Regions from separate parts of the Anoxybacillus kestanbolensis genome, predicted to be linked through region 4. Evidence: predicted binding sites of a transcription regulator. Region 4 holds the regulator's gene; each other region holds the start of a gene.
What was found. Region 4 encodes Rex, which represses fermentation and respiration genes when NADH is low (regulators of the CRP and FNR family bind a similar motif). Its sites were predicted from a motif close to TTGTGAAATATTTCACAA; they were not measured.
Positions count from the first base shown of each region.

Region 1 (4,088 bases), on a different contig from region 4:
CGCCTTTAACTGAAAAGGGAAAAAAACAGGCAGCACTTTTACACGATCGGTTTCGTACAGTCCCGTTTACTGCTGCGTATTGTAGTCCAAGTGATCGTACGAAAGAAACAGCACAAATTGTTTTAGGGCAACGTCATGTGCCAATATATTTTGATGAACGGCTACGTGAGATTTACTTAGGTGATTGGGAAGGGAAAACGATTGCAGAAATTGCGCAATCCGACGAGCAAAATCATTATCATTTTTATCATGATCCAGATGCATACAAGCCGATTATTGGCGAGACGTTTTTTGATGTTCAACGTCGAGCTGTTGCTACGATCCAACATATAGCTAAAAATCATTCAGAAGGTCATATTCTTGTCGTTACACATGGTATGGTGATTCGCACGCTTCTTGTATATTGGAAACAACAAACGCTTGCGGAGTTGTGGAAAAATAGCCGTGTATACGGTACGAGTGTGACGATCGTATCGTTTGACGGGGAAAAGTGGGATATGGAATGTGAATCAGACATTTCACATCTTGAAAGTGGGCTGACACATTTATGAGAAAATGGATTATGTTTTTTACGGCAATTGTCTTTATTGTCGGTTGTACATCGCAAAATAAAGAGAAAACATTTGTTACGACAGTAGAATATGTTGTTGATGGGGATACAGTAAAAATAAAAAAAGATGGCGAAATCGTAACGGTTCGTCTACTAAATATCGATACCCCCGAAACGTATCGCGAAAAACAGGCGTATGGCGAAGAGGCAAAACAATTCGCTAAAGACGTTTTGCTTCACAAAAAAGTGACAGTTGAACTAAGCGCAAAAGAACAACCGTACGATCGTTATGGTCGATTGCTTGCGTACATATGGTTAGAGGATGGAACTTTATACCAAGAAAAAATTGTACAAGAAGGGTTTGCGCGTGTTGCTTACGTATTTGAACCGGACACAAAATATGCAAAAAAATTGTATAAAGCACAAGAAAAAGCAAAAAAAGCAAAAAAACGAATATGGAGTGTCGATGGATACGTGACAGAAGAAGGATTTAATATGAGTGTATGGTTAAATAAAGCTTCGTAAATGTGAAAAGGGCTGGATGAAACAGCCCTTTTAATGTGCGAGCATCGCTTGCATATCTTCTTCTACATCGCCGATAAGTTTGAGACCGAACATGTCTTGTAGGACGCGTAACACACTTTCAGAAATAAAGTGCGGTGCTTTCGGTCCAATTCGAATGTCTTGAATGCCTAAACTAAACAATCCGAGTAAGATTGCAACTGCTTTTTGTTCAAACCATGAAAGAACGATGCTGACCGGTAACTCATTGACCTCACAGCCGAATGCTTCCGCAAGCGCCATTGCAATTTTGACAGTCGAAATCGAGTTGTTGCATTGCCCTAAATCAATATATCGTGGAATGTTCGTGCCAGGAACAACCCCGTAGTCGACATCGTTAAAGCGGAATTTCCCACAGGATGTCGTTAAAATGACAGTGTTTTTCGGTAACGATGTAGCTAACGTGCGATAATATTCACCGCCTTTTCCAGGAGCGTCGCAACCTGCGATAACGAAAAAGCGTTCAATTTTTCCTTCTTTTACAGCTTGAATAATTTCTGGTGCAATTTGAATTACAGTTTCGTGATGGAAACCAGTCACTAACGTTTCATCCGATTCAATGTTTGCTTCTGGAAGTTGTAGCGCTTTCTCAATTAACGGCGTGAAATCATCGTTTTCGATTTTTTGCACATGTTCTAATCCGGCTACATCATATGAAAACATGCGATCAGCATATGAACCTTTTATCGGCATGACACAGTTTGTTGTCGCTAAAATAGCACCAGGGAATTTTTCAAATAGGCGACGTTGATCGTACCATGCTTTTCCGACATTTCCTTTCAGATGTTTATATTTTTTTAATTGTGGGTAACCATGTGCTGGAAGCATTTCGGAATGTGTGTAAATGTTAATTCCTTTTCCTTCTGTTTGTTTTAATAGTTGTTCAAGGGCAAATAAGTTATGTCCTGTAACGAGAATACATTTTCCTTCAATTCTATTTTGCGTTACACGAACAGGTTGAGGAATGCCAAGTCGTTCTGTATGTGCTCGATCGAGTAGTTCCATTACGCGAATGGCTGCTCTTCCGACTTTCATCGCCATGTCTATATGTTCTTGTACGTTAAAGTTAGAGTTTGTTAACGTCATATATAACGCTTCATGTGTCGTTGTATCAACGAACGGATCGGTATACCCAAGTTGATGGGCATGCGTGCGATATGCTGCAATTCCTTTTAATGCAAATACGATCGTATCTTGCAAACTTGCAATTGTTTCATCTTTCCCGCAAACTCCAACAACAGTACATCCCCCTGTTGGTGTTTGTTCACATTGATGACAAAACATTATGACCCCTCCTTTTCTTATTGACACTTTAACAATAGGAGAAAATATGTACGTCGTAAGTGATACATATCACACTTTCATACAAAAATGTGAACGGAATTTGACAATAATCCATATTGAATCAAGAGAAAAAATGTATTAAAATGAAAGAAAATTGAATCAATCAAACTACTAGGGGTGCCGGATGGCGATGGCTGAGAGGAAAACGCGCAATCAGTTTTCCAACCCTTTGAACCTGATCTGGTTTGTACCAGCGGAGGGAAGTAGGCTATGTTTTCAGTACGCAAACTAGTCGACTCTGTCCGACTAGTTTTTATTTTTTTTAGGGGGAATGAATGATGAATGTAGGACAATGGTTAACGCGTGTTAGGAAGGAGTCACCACTCGTACATAATATGACAAATGTTGTGGTGACCAATTTTGTTGCGAATGGTTTGCTTGCTGTAGGCGCATCTTCTGTTATGGCGTATGCAAAAGAAGAAGTAGCGGATATGGTTCGGTTAGCTCGTGCTTTAGTGTTAAACATTGGCACGCTAAACGAAACAGACGTAGAGGCGATGTTAATTGCCGGAAAAGCAGCAAATGAGGCAAACATTCCTGTCATTTTCGATCCTGTTGGAGCTGGTGCGACAGCGTACCGCACCGAAACAGCCAGACGTATATTACGTGAAGTAAACATTTCGATTTTACGTGGGAACGCATCGGAAATTGCGAGCATTGCGGGTGAACAAGTACGTACAAAAGGAGTCGATGCAGGAGACGTTCAAGGTGACCTCGTGGATGTAGCGAAAAAAGCAGCACTCATGTTTCGTTCTGTAGTTGTTGTCACAGGGAAAGATGATGTAGTAACCGATGGAGAACGTATTGTAATCGTCTCAAATGGTGATGCGATGTTAACGAAAGTAACAGGGACAGGTTGTTTGTTAAGTTCGGTATTAGGTGCATTTGCGGGTATAGGAGACGATATGATGATGTCATCAGTTGCTGCCCTCGCTTATTACGGTGTGGCGGCTGAAAAAGCAGCCAAACAAGCAAAAGCACCTGGTTCTTTTCAACTTTCTTTTTTAAATGCTTTACATGAAACGAGTGCAGAAGAAGTTGATCAATACGCGCGTATTCAAGGGGAATAAATGATGAAGCAGAAGCTATCGTTGTATTTCGTTATGGGGAGTATCGATTGTACGAAAGATCCGCTCGCTGTGCTTGATGAAGCAATTAAAGGCGGTATTACAATGTTTCAGTTTCGCGAAAAAGGAAAGGGGGCGCTTACGGGGATTGAAAAATACCGCTTAGCCGAGAAATTACTTGAACGATGCCGAATGTATAATATTCCTTTTATCGTGAATGACGATGTCGATTTGGCCCTCGCTTTACAGGCAGATGGCGTTCATGTCGGTCAAGAAGACGAAGTAGCTGAACGCGTTCGCGATCGCATAGGAGATAAATATTTAGGCGTATCTGTTCACAACTTAAATGAAGTAAAAAAAGCGCTTGCTGCTTGCGCCGATTATGTTGGATTAGGCCCGATTTTCCCAACTGTTTCAAAAGAAGATGCAAAGCAAGCATGTGGACTGACGATGATTGAACATATTCGTGCCCATGAAAAACGTGTTCCACTCGTTGCGATCGGTGGAATTACAGAACAAACAGCCAAACAAGTGATCGAAGCGGGTGCAGACGGAATTGCTGTCAT
Region 1 is NZ_MQAD01000005.1:245,009-249,096, reverse strand. It holds gene BO219_RS03685 (histidine phosphatase family protein) at 1-551, shown strand, start outside; gene BO219_RS03680 (thermonuclease family protein) at 548-1,075, shown strand; gene hcp (hydroxylamine reductase) at 1,106-2,395, opposite strand; TPP riboswitch at 2,559-2,674, shown strand; gene thiM (hydroxyethylthiazole kinase) at 2,731-3,525, shown strand; gene thiE (thiamine phosphate synthase) at 3,526-4,088, shown strand, end outside.
Region 1: a site for Rex is predicted at 2,453-2,470, ahead of hcp (hydroxylamine reductase). Genes of this name have one in related genera too.

Region 2 (4,088 bases), on a different contig from region 4:
GTGATACTGATAGTCTGCAGCTGCCATCGCCAACATGACCCCCGTCACGCCACCGATGACGAAGTTAGGCACAAAGGCAAGCGCCCATAACATCGCTGTTGTAAATTGAATGCGTCCTTTTCGCATCGTAAATAGCCAGTTGAAAATTTTCACTCCGGTTGGAACAGCAATTAACATCGTTGTAATCGAGAAAAACGAGTTTACCGCAGGACCTGCATCCATTGTGTAAAAATGGTGCACCCATACGATCATACTTAAAAACGCAATGCCAACGATCGAAATGACCATCGACGTATATCCGTACAACGTTTTTCGTGAAAATGTCGCAATGACTTCAGAGAAAATACCAAAAGCAGGTAAAATAACAATATATACTTCTGGATGACCCCAAAGCCAGAATAAGTTTGCCCAAAGCATATCACTTCCGCCTGAAGAAAGTGTAAAGAAATGTGTTCCATACAAGCGGTCAAACGTCATTAATGCTAAAGCGACTGTGAAAATTGGAAAAGCCGCTACGATAATGATTGACGTAATGAGTGTTGTCCATGTAAACATCGGCATTTTCATTAACGTCATGCCCGGTGCACGCATTTTTAAAATCGTGACGATAAAATTAATACCAGTCATTAACGTCCCAAGACCTGCAATTTGTAATGCAATCGCATAGTAGTTATTCCCGATGCCTGGGCTAAATTCTTTTCCTGCAAGCGGGAAGTATGATGTCCACCCTGCATCTGGTGACCCTCCAACAACGAACGAAATGTTAAATAACATCGCCCCGCTAAAAAACAACCAAAAGCTAAGCGCGTTCAACTGTGGAAAGGCAACATCGCGCGCACCGATCTGCAACGGAACGACGACGTTCATTAAACCGATCAAAAGGGGCATCGCCATAAATAAAATCATAATGACGCCATGGGTTGTAAAAATTTCATTGTAATGTTGGGCATCTAAAAAGTTCATTTCTGGCCGAGCCGTTTGCGCCTTCATTAACAACCCGTCTATGCCACCACGGAAAAACATCAATACACCAGATAAAATGTACATAATCCCGATCTTTTTATGGTCGACGGTCGTTAACCATTCACGCCATAACCAACCCCATTTTTTAAAGTACGTTAATCCAACGACAATCGCAACGACAGTCAGTACAATCGCAATTTGTGAACCAACAAGAAGCGGGTCTCCCCCAACAAATATTTCATTCCACTTAATGCCCATGATGTTCACCTCCGCTATGGCTTTCAGAAGCTTGTTGCTCATCATCTGTCACATTTGATGTATGTCGATCATTTTCGTCAAAAATTTTTCCTTGGTATCCATGCCCACGATATAATTCTGGATTTGTGTACGTCTTTGAATGCGGATCAGCATGGTTTACCCATTGTAAATGTGTATCAACAAACGTCAATCGTCCTAAATGGGTTGGCAATAACAGCTCTTCATATTTTTCTTTCGTTAATTTCGGTGCCGTTTGTTTTACTTCTTGTACCCATTTGTCAAACTCTTTTGGCGTTTGCGCTAAAACTTCAAATTGCATATGCGCATACCCACGTCCATTAAAGTTTGTATTTCTTCCTTCGTACGAACCAGGACGTTCCGCAACAACGTACAATTCTGTCTCCATTTTGTTCATCGTATATTTTTGTCCCGCTAACGCAGGCACCCAAAATGACTGCATAGTCGATGCGGAAGTCATTTTAAATAGCACGAGACGATTGACAGGAATATTGACGTAGTTCACTGTTTCAATATTTTGCTCTGGGTAGCTAAAAATCCATTTCCAATCCGCTGATGTCACGTGAATAACAAGCGGATCTTGATCTTCGTACCCCTTCGGAGGCTTTTCTAAATCATATAATGTTCTCACAGTTGGGATCGTTAACGCAACAACAATAAGAATCGGAATAACTGTCCATACAATTTCAAGCACCACATTCCCGTGCTCCTCAGGAGGCTCTTCCCCTTGTCGTTCAGGGCGATCCCGATATTTCCATACAATGTAAGCAAACAAGGCAAATACAACGACAACGACGAGAAGCATCCACCAAATCGACCAGTTAATCAACTCCGTAATGCTTCGTGCCGCTGGTCCTTGCGGTTGAAACACAACCATCTCACAGCCTGCAAGAAGCGGAAGCAATCCGACTACCAGTAAGGAAAACAAGCGCTTCATCATTTTTCACCTCAACAAAATTGTGATTCATTGAACAAAGAAACAAATACAAAACGAACGAATTTAAATAACTTTGTAGTATTAACACTTTTGAAATGATTTTAACATGTATTGTAAAAATAATTGTGACGAAAAAAGGAAGGAAGAAACTGCATTGAGGGGGAAACAAAAAGCAAAATCATTGACAAAAAGAAAAACACTTTTCTCGACATCAAAAATCGTGCGAGAAAAGCGCTATCTTTTATATAATACATGGAAATACAAAAAGAAATAGGTTGTCCGTTTGAAATTTTGTCACATTTTCGTTAAATTTTTTTCGAAATTTGTTCAAATTTATTTCCAAAAACAAAAAATACCCATGAAAAATACTTTTTCATCTCAACAGCTTCCGCACCCACTTGAGCGCATTTGGGAAGTTTGGGTAACGCAACGGGATATCAAATTTCGTTGTCTGTTTGAGCACGCTTTTGTAATGAGTAAACGCATCAAAGCTTGCTTTTCCATGATATGCACCGATGCCGCTTTGTCCGACGCCACCAAACGGCAAATGGGGGGGGGGGCAATATGCATGATCGTATCGTTAATGCAACCGCCCCCGAAACGAACTTGTTGCAATACTTGTCGTTGTACATTGCGATCTTCTGAAAACAAGTAAAGCGCAAGCGGTTTTTCGTAATTATTGATCATTTGAATCGCTTCATCCACCGTCTGAAACGTGAGAATGGGTAAGATAGGGCCGAAAATTTCTTCTTGCATCACAGCATCATCCCATGTTATATCGTCAAGCAATGTCGGTTCAATCCAACGTTGCTCGATGTCGTATGTTCCACCGTGTACAACTGTGCCGCTGACTAAAAAACGAACAAGCCGTTCTGTATGTCGCACCGTTACTATACGACTGTACGTATTTTTATCACCGTACAATTGCTCAATATACTGCTTCATTCGCTCAATAAGCAGCGATTTAACAGACGCATGCACGAACACATAATCAGGTGCAATACACGTTTGTCCAGCGTTTAAAAACTTCCCCCATACGATCCGCTTCGCAGCCAAGTCGATACGGGCAGAAGCATCGACAATCGCTGGACTTTTCCCACCAAGTTCAAGTGTAACAGGCGTCAAATGCTTTGCCGCAGCTGCCATAACGATTTTTCCGACCGGCACGCTTCCGGTGAAAAAAATATGATCAAAACGTAAATCTAACAGCTGTTGGCTAACGTCTACTCCTCCCTCTACAACAGCAACATACTCCTCTGGAAACGCTTCTGAAATGATTGTTTTCAGCAATGCCGACATTTCTGGCGTATATTCAGACGGCTTCACTACCGCACAATTTCCTGCCGCAATCGCGCCGATAAGTGGACTGATCGCAAGCTGAAACGGATAGTTCCACGGCGCAATGATTAGGCTTACTCCATATGGCTCTGGATATATGTAACTTTTTGACCCGAAGTGCGTCAACGGTGTCGGCACACGTTGTGGCTTCATCCAATCGCTCAGTCGCTTCGTGATAAAGCGAATCTCTTCATAAACGATACCGATTTCTGTTGTATACGCTTCAAACGGTGATTTATGCAACTCTTTTTTTAACGTATCAGTAATCGTCTGTTCATATTTTTGTATCGTTTCTTTTAATCGTGTTAACTGTTTTAAACGAAAATCAAGAGAAAGCGTTTCTCCTGTATGGAAATAACGTTTTTGTTTCTTGAGCAACTCGTTCATTTATTTCACCCTCGTCACACCCGATCTTGAACCTTTCTGACAATATTCGTAACGAATTTACGTGACATAAAACGAACACTAAATGCAAGGAGTTTATTCGCCATCCCCGGAATAATGACGGTTTTATTGTTCATTACCCCTTTGTACCCAGCCTCCACCACTTGTTTAACATCCATCACACCGCTTT
Region 2 is NZ_MQAD01000017.1:19,133-23,220, reverse strand. It holds gene qoxB (cytochrome aa3 quinol oxidase subunit I) at 1-1,221, opposite strand, end outside; gene qoxA (cytochrome aa3 quinol oxidase subunit II) at 1,211-2,179, opposite strand; partial or broken gene BO219_RS09935 (aldehyde dehydrogenase) at 2,550-3,901, opposite strand; gene BO219_RS09930 (SDR family NAD(P)-dependent oxidoreductase) at 3,916-4,088, opposite strand, start outside.
Region 2: a site for Rex is predicted at 2,197-2,214, ahead of qoxA (cytochrome aa3 quinol oxidase subunit II). Genes of this name have one in related genera too.

Region 3 (4,088 bases), on a different contig from region 4:
TGCGCGCAAGAGAATCAGAGAACATTTTTCCACCGATAATTTTCGGAATAATTGCATACCAAATCATATATGCAGGCAATAACCAGAAATATACGAGTGGGTGACCGAAATACCAGAATAATGTTCGGCTCACAAGTACGTTAATGCGATCGACATAACCTAACGACCAAGGAATGAATTGGAATAATACAGTTGCTGCTACACCGAGCGAGCAAATGAGCCATAAAATCATATTCACAACAGACATAAATGTAAGTAGTGGGCTCACTTGACTCGGGTGGGCTTTTTTCCATTTCGCATAATGGACAAACGTTGCAAAGCCACTAATCCAGCTACCAACGACGACAAGTGTTAAACCGATATAAAATCCTGCATGTGCTTGTAGTGGTGCATAGAATGTATATAAAACAGAAGCTTCGCCAATTAAAATGTAAAAGGCAGTAATTGCTGTACCAATTGTCATGAGCCAAAAGCCGACCCAACCCCAAAAGCGAATGCGATCAGAAAGCGTTCCAGCCGTACGGCTTATAGCTGCAAATTGAAAACCAATGATAAAGAATGTAGTTAAAACGAGTCCGAGTAACACACCGTGGGTTGTTAAAATCGTATAATAGCTAATGCCTGCTGGTAATTCAAATTTTCCTGATCGTACAAGCACTTGTAATAGACCAGCGAGTCCCCCTAGTGCGAGAGCAACGAAAGCGACATAAATATGAGCCATGGCTAATTTGCCATCACGAGCGTCTACTTTCCATGTTCCGTTCATCATTGTTCAACCACCTTCACTTTCGCCGTCATTAAATGATGACCAGCTCCGCAATATTCGTTACATAAAATAACATACTCGCCAACTTTATCGAACGTTTGCGTATAGCTGCTCACATAGCCTGGCTCAACCATCATATTTACGTTCGTTCCAGCTATTTGAAACCCGTGAATGACATCTTTCGTTGCTACGTTGATCGTTACTTTTGCTCCTTTTGGAATTTCGACTTGATTTGGCGTGTACGCAAATGCAGAAGCAACGATATTGAGTTGATATTCATTGTCTCCAGTTTTAACAAGACCAGGTTTATCAAATGGTGGTGTTTGATCGACTTTTTCCGGATCGATCGTTGTTAAACAGCTTGGCGGCTGTGTTCCTTGTGCGAATGCACCAACTCCTAAGACAGCTAAAAATACGAATAATGAACCGATGCCGAAAAACAGCCAAATTTTTTCATATTTATGCATGTGCATAACGTCCCGTCTCCTTTCTCTCTATAAACGATTCAAAAACAAGAAATATACGCTTACCCACGTGAAAATGAGGAAAAATCCTAAAAATAAAACAGAAGCGAGCGTTCCTTTCAATGTAGGCTCTTTCTCCACTTTTGTTTTTGGGGTGTTTGTGTTTAATTGGGTTTTCATTTTTATTCCTCCTTTCCTAAATAAACCTTAATTAGAAATGTATACACTTACATAGTACAAAACAATTTGCGAAATGAAACGCTTTCTTCGTACATTTCACAAATTGTTCATTCGTTACTTTACCATCATCATAACCGTAAAAATAAGGAGTAGCTGTGACTTTTGTCACACGAATTTTGTGAGGTTGTGAAAAAAGTGTGAAATATTTAGAAAAAGATGGATAAAAAATAAAAAAGAAGCTTACAAACGCAAGCTTCTCTTCGCACTTATTCGTTATCAATTGTTAAAATGAGCTGCAATTCTCCTTTATTTTCAAAGTGAATCGGCACGCGAAATGCTTTATCAAAACCGTAAATTTTTGTTTGACCAACAAGAACAGTAGGAGGAGTGATATCGATTGTAATTCCTTTTTGAAATACGATCGTTGCTAAGTTTCCTGCAATCATATTGCCGAGCTCACCGGTAAATGACTCGAGCATTTCACCTTCTAAAGGCATACCGAACATCGTTTCTCCGATACTTCCAAATATCGTTTCATGCCCTTCAATCATAAGGCGTCCCCGTAAGTCTCCGGTCATCCCAATCAATACACTAATAGACGTTTGAGTGAAAGGTTGTGTAAACAATGAAGGTTTTTCGATTGTCATTGCTAGCGGGATGACAGAGCGAATCGATTCGATCGTTCCGTTTAAAATCGTTGTAATTTTCTCACCTAAAGCCATAACAAGACCCCTTTTTTCTTCATCATAACAAATTTTTCGTTTCGATTACATCATTTTTCGACAAATGTAGACAAAGAAAACATAAAAAAACATAGTGACGAAACAATAAATTGCGTTATAATGGAAGTGCACAACAACATACCTCCTTTCAAAACGTCGAAAGCTTTCCTCCTATTGTGGTGAGGGAGGCTTTTTTACTTAATATGTATAAAATTCCTTTATCAGAAAAATATTATCATTAATGAAAATGAAAGGATAGAGATGTATGCCGAGCATCGTTGCAGTGGAATTAGCTGAACTTCCTTACCGTGTTTCACAAAACGAGGTGATGATTGCAATCAAACGTATGTTTCAACATCGTTATGAGCATATCGATCGTCTATTATCGATTTTTGAACATGACCATATTCAATCAAGGTCATTTGTACAACCGTTACATTGGTATATGACAGCTCATTCGTTCGCTGAGAAAAATGAACTGTATATTGAACATGCCGTTCAATATGGAAAAGAAGCAATTGAACGTTGTTTACATCGCGGAAACATCCCGTTCGAAGATATTGAAGCTATTTTTTTTATTTCAACGACGGGGATTGCTACACCGAGCGTTGAGGCAAGAATAATGAACGAGCTGCCTTTTTCGATACATACGAAACGGATTCCTATATGGGGGCTCGGATGTGCCGGGGGAGCAGCTGGCATTGCTCGAGCGGTAGATTACTGTCGAGCATATCCAAAAGCGAAAGTGCTTGTCCTTGCGGTAGAGTTTTGCAGTCTCACTTTTCAACTTGACGATGTGTCAAAAAGCAATCTTATTGGCACATCACTATTTGCGGATGGAGTAGGTTGTGCGTGTGTTGTAGGGGATGATGTACAGTTACAAAGCATAGCTCCACAGGTGATCGATATGCAATCGATATTTATGCGTAACATGGAGGATGTTATGGGGTGGGATATAAAAGATAACGGATTTTATGTGGTGTTCTCTAGGCATATTCCGACTATTATTCGTCAATCGATTGGTGAAATCGTGGAATTGTTTTTAAGAAAAAACGGGATTTGTGTTTCGCAAATTGAACATTTTGTCGTACATCCAGGTGGTAAAAAAGTGCTCGATGCCTATCAAGAGGGGTTACATATAGATGAAAATAAGTTAACTCATGCGATTCATGTTTTACGAGAGCATGGAAATATGTCGTCTGTAACTGTGCTTGCTGTTTTACAGCGTTTTTTACAACAGCCTATCACTCAACAACACGGTTTAATGATGGCGATGGGACCGGGATTTAGCTGTGAGCTTTTATTGTTAAAATGGGGAGAGAAATTATGAAATGGAAAGTATTTCTCTTTTTACTTGTTCAACGATTTGTTGAGTTGTACTGGGCAAAAAGAAATGAACGATGGATGAAGGAGAGAGAGGCGAAAGAGTTCGGGCAAAATCACTATAAACATATTGTTTGTATGCATAGTTTATTTTTTGTTTCGCTTTTGCTCGAAGGAAGGAAAAAACACGCATCTGCTTTATGGCCATTTTTGTTTAATATCTTTATCATTCTACAGCTGTTTCGTTTTTGGACCATTGCTTCGCTTGGACGGTATTGGAATACGAAAATTATTGTATTGCCAAATGCAGAACGAATACAAAAAGGACCGTATCGATGGTTTCGTCATCCTAATTATCTTGTTGTTACCCTCGAATTTATTATTATCCCCCTGATGTTTCAAGCATATTGGACAGCTGTCATATTTACAGTATGGAACGTGTACCTCTTATCTATCCGTATTCGTGTAGAGGAACAGGCGCTACGTTTATTAAAATCTCCTCATAAGTAGGGGGATTTTATTTTTCTGTGAACTACAGTAAAATGAAGGTAGATTTTTTAAAAGGGGTATGGGGAAAATGCATATGACAAAAACACAATCATTGCAACAATGGTTATATCGTCTCATCGCACT
Region 3 is NZ_MQAD01000005.1:227,398-231,485, reverse strand. It holds gene BO219_RS03600 (b(o/a)3-type cytochrome-c oxidase subunit 1) at 1-769, opposite strand, end outside; gene BO219_RS03595 (cytochrome c oxidase subunit II) at 766-1,239, opposite strand; gene BO219_RS03590 (cytochrome c oxidase subunit 2A) at 1,261-1,410, opposite strand; gene BO219_RS03585 (chemotaxis protein CheX) at 1,677-2,132, opposite strand; gene BO219_RS03580 (type III polyketide synthase) at 2,398-3,462, shown strand; gene BO219_RS03575 (isoprenylcysteine carboxyl methyltransferase family protein) at 3,459-3,965, shown strand; gene BO219_RS03570 (dynamin family protein) at 4,024-4,088, shown strand, end outside.
Region 3: a site for Rex is predicted at 1,606-1,623, ahead of BO219_RS03590 (cytochrome c oxidase subunit 2A). Genes of this name have one in related genera too.

Region 4 (4,088 bases):
TTTCTCCTTGTTTTGGATGGAGTTGTTTGATGATCGTTTTTAAAAGAGTTGATTTTCCAATTCCATTGGGTCCAATTAGCGCAATACTATCTCCGCGAGTGATACGGAATGAAAGGTTTGTTGCGATGATGTGATCGTAACCGATTGCTAAGTTGTTAGCTGTCAGCACGTCGTTTCCGCTTGGGCGTTCGATTTCGAAACGAAACGATGCCGATTTTTCATCACCGAGTGGCTTGTCGATGATATTCATTTTTTCTAATTGTTTTCTACGGCTTTGTGCTCGCTTCGTTGTTGATGCACGAGCGATGTTGCGTTGAATAAAATCTTTTAATTTTGTAATTTCCTCTTGTTGTTTTTCATACAATTTTAGTTGTTGTTCAAATTGTTCAGCACGTTGTTGTAAGTAGCTTGTATAGTTTCCGACATATTTTTTTATTTTTGTGCGTGATAGTTCATACACTTGTGTCACGATTTGGTCAAGAAAATAGCGATCGTGGGAGACGATAAGAATGGCCCCATCGTAATTTTTTAAATATTGTTCAAGCCATTGCAACGTTTCCATATCTAAATGGTTTGTCGGTTCGTCTAAAATGAGCAAATCGGGCCTTGTAAGGAGCAGTTTACCAAGCGCTAGCCTCGTCCGCTGTCCACCGCTTAATGTAGATACTTTTGTCGTATAATCGTACTGTGGGAAGCGGAGACCATGAAGAACCGAACGAATATCTGCTTCATATTGATAGCCGCCTTTTTCTTTGAATTCTGTTTGTAAACGATCATATTGCTCAAGTAGGCGCTCATAGTCAGCATCATGTAAACTCATTTGTTGTTCTAGTTCGCGTAATTGTTTTTCCATTTGTTGTAGCGGGGCAAACACATCGAGCATTTCTTCCCAAATGGAACGATGAGCTTGCAACCCTGTATATTGATCTAAATAACCGATCGTTACGTGTTTCGGTTTAATGATTTCGCCTGTGTCGTATGACAACTGTCCGGCAATGATTTTTAATAATGTCGATTTTCCCGCGCCATTTCTTCCAACTAACGCAATACGGTCTTTTTCTTGTATTTCAAGCTTAATGTCTGATAAAACTTGTTCCGCTCCATATGATTTGGATAGTTGATTTACTTGTAAAATGATCATTCTTTCTCACCTCAATCTTCTTTTGATAGTGTAACGTACTTTCTTGATATTCGGCAACACTAGTGTACGAATAACAAATTTGACAAAAATAATAATAAAGGGTACAAAGGAAAGACAGAATGAAAAAAATAGTGTATAGTTTAGAAGTGGGGAGAATTTTTTAGACGTATAGGAGAGAAAAATGAAAGCGCTAACTATTTGTGAAAGGAAATGTGGGGGATTGACTCGTGAATAATGAACAACCAAAAATTCCGCAGGCGACCGCAAAGCGACTACCGTTGTACTATCGTTTTTTGAAAAACTTGCATGCATCAGGCAAGCAACGTGTATCTTCAGCGGAGTTAAGCGAAGCTGTAAAAGTCGATTCAGCAACGATTCGCCGTGATTTTTCATACTTTGGTGCGCTTGGAAAAAAAGGATACGGATATAATGTGAATTATTTGCTGTCGTTTTTCCGAAAAACGTTAGACCAAGATGAAACGACAGAAGTAGCGTTATTTGGCGTCGGTAATTTAGGGACAGCATTTTTGAACTACAATTTTAGCAAAAATAACAATACGAAAATCGTAATGGCGTTCGATGTTGATCCGGATAAAGTGGGAACAAAAGTCGGAGGGGTTCCGGTTTATCATTTAGATGAATTGGAAGAAAAGCTTGGAGGGATTACGGTAGCGATTTTAACCGTTCCTGCTCAAGTTGCCCAGCCGATTACTGACCGACTTGTTCAAAAAGGCATTAAAGGGATTTTAAACTTTACGCCTGCTCGCTTGCATGTGCCAGAACATATTCGTGTTCACCATATTGATTTAGCGGTCGAATTGCAGTCACTCGTTTACTTTTTAAAACATTACGGAAATGAGTAAACCTCCCGTTTACGAGCGGGAGGTTTTTTTTCGTAAAGAACGAATTCCTGCGCCGAAATCAAATGTAGCAATTAAAATAAATAGCATCGTTGTGATGTCCCAAATACCATCATCGGCGGTATGGACAGCAAAATAAGTAAATAAAATGCCAGTGAGAAAATAAAACAACGGTTCAGACTTCATGAAAACAGCCTCCAAATTACGAATTGCATTCGTTCTGCCTCACGCATAATGCTTTCGATTTCTTCAGCAAATAATGTTTGAATTGCAACGACAAAGGTGTTCATCAGTACATGTGCTGCAATAGGTACGATAATACGCTTTGTTTTGACATATAGGAAAGCAAATACAAATCCCATCGTTGCATAAAGAAGCAAATGTTCGAACTCTAAATGAACAACAGCAAATAAAAGCGAGCTGATGATGGCTGATAAGAAAAAGTTATATTTTTGATACAGCGTTCCGAAAATAATTTTTCGAAAAATGATTTCTTCTAAAACTGGACCAACGATTGAAGTGACGAGCATAAGAGCTGGTGTAAGTTTGACCATTTCGACGATCCGTCTCGTGTTCTCGGACCCCATTTCGACCCCAAAGAGGTGTACTTCGATGTTTGCTGCAACGCCTTGGGCGAAAAGAGCGAGCAAAAACCCCCCAATTGCCCAAAAGAATGACATGCCAATCGATGCTTGATGGCGATCATATGAGTATTTCATATCTTCTTTCATAAAATAAAGAACGAGAAAAAGAGCAATCGAGAAACTAATAACAGCCCAATAACCAGAAGCGATCGAAAAAGCTATTTCTTTATTTGATGCGTTGACAAAGCCGCTATGTGCAAGTAAAGGGACGCCGACTAAGCTCGATAGCTGCATGGCGATATATGTAATGATGACATACCGATATTGTTTTTTCACATGGTCAACCCCTTTTTACAAAATAAATACTTTTTCATTTTACCATATTTTTTGTATGAATTTCGAAAGGAAAGACATAATGAAAGAGGGAAATATGTATTGAAAAATTTTTAACTTCCTACTTGCAAAATTGAAAAAAGTTCATTAATATAATAAGTGTGTTAGCACTCAATAAGAATGAGTGCTAATAACGGAACGAAAATCTAATTAAGGAGGTCGTTTGCCGTGTTGAAGCCACTAGGCGATCGTATTGTCATTGAATTAATTCAAACTGAAGAAAAAACAGCGAGCGGAATTGTCTTACCAGACACAGCAAAAGAAAAACCACAAGAAGGAAAAGTTGTGGCAGTTGGTTCAGGTCGCGTTCTTGATAATGGTGAGCGCGTAGCTCCAGAGGTAAGCGTTGGTGACCGCATCATCTTCTCAAAATATGCGGGTACAGAAGTAAAATATGATGGAAAAGAATACTTAATTTTGCGTGAAAGTGACATTTTAGCTGTGATTGGTTAATCGTTCGCCTGATAACATATAAAGCGTACAAAAATACTTAACAAAAAAAATCATCATCAAGGGGGTAAGATGTATGGCAAAAGAAATTAAATTCAGCGAAGAAGCTCGTCGTGCGATGTTACGCGGTGTAGATAAATTAGCTGATGCAGTAAAAGTAACATTAGGTCCAAAAGGTCGTAACGTTGTATTAGAGAAAAAGTTCGGTTCTCCATTAATTACAAATGACGGTGTAACAATCGCAAAAGAAATTGAATTAGAAGATCCGTTTGAAAATATGGGTGCAAAGCTTGTTGCGGAAGTAGCAAGCAAAACAAATGATGTTGCTGGTGACGGTACAACAACAGCGACTGTATTAGCGCAAGCGATGATTCGCGAAGGGTTGAAAAACGTAACAGCTGGTGCGAACCCAATGGGCATTCGCAAAGGTATTGAAAAAGCTGTTGCGGTCGCTGTGGAAGAATTAAAAGCGATCTCGAAACCGATCGAAGGCAAAGACTCCATTGCTCAAGTTGCAGCTATTTCTGCAGCTGACGAAGAAGTTGGTCAACTTATCGCTGAAGCGATGGAACGTGTTGGTAAAGATGGCGTCATTACATTAGAAGAGTCTAAAGGTTTCACAACAGAATTAGATGTTGTGGAAGGTATGCAATTTGACCG
Region 4 is NZ_MQAD01000032.1:4,198-8,285, forward strand. It holds gene BO219_RS13190 (ABC-F family ATP-binding cassette domain-containing protein) at 1-1,141, opposite strand, end outside; gene BO219_RS13195 (redox-sensing transcriptional repressor Rex) at 1,369-2,004, shown strand; gene BO219_RS13200 (YdiK family protein) at 2,014-2,187, opposite strand; gene BO219_RS13205 (CPBP family intramembrane glutamic endopeptidase) at 2,184-2,921, opposite strand; gene groES (co-chaperone GroES) at 3,147-3,431, shown strand; gene groL (chaperonin GroEL) at 3,505-4,088, shown strand, end outside.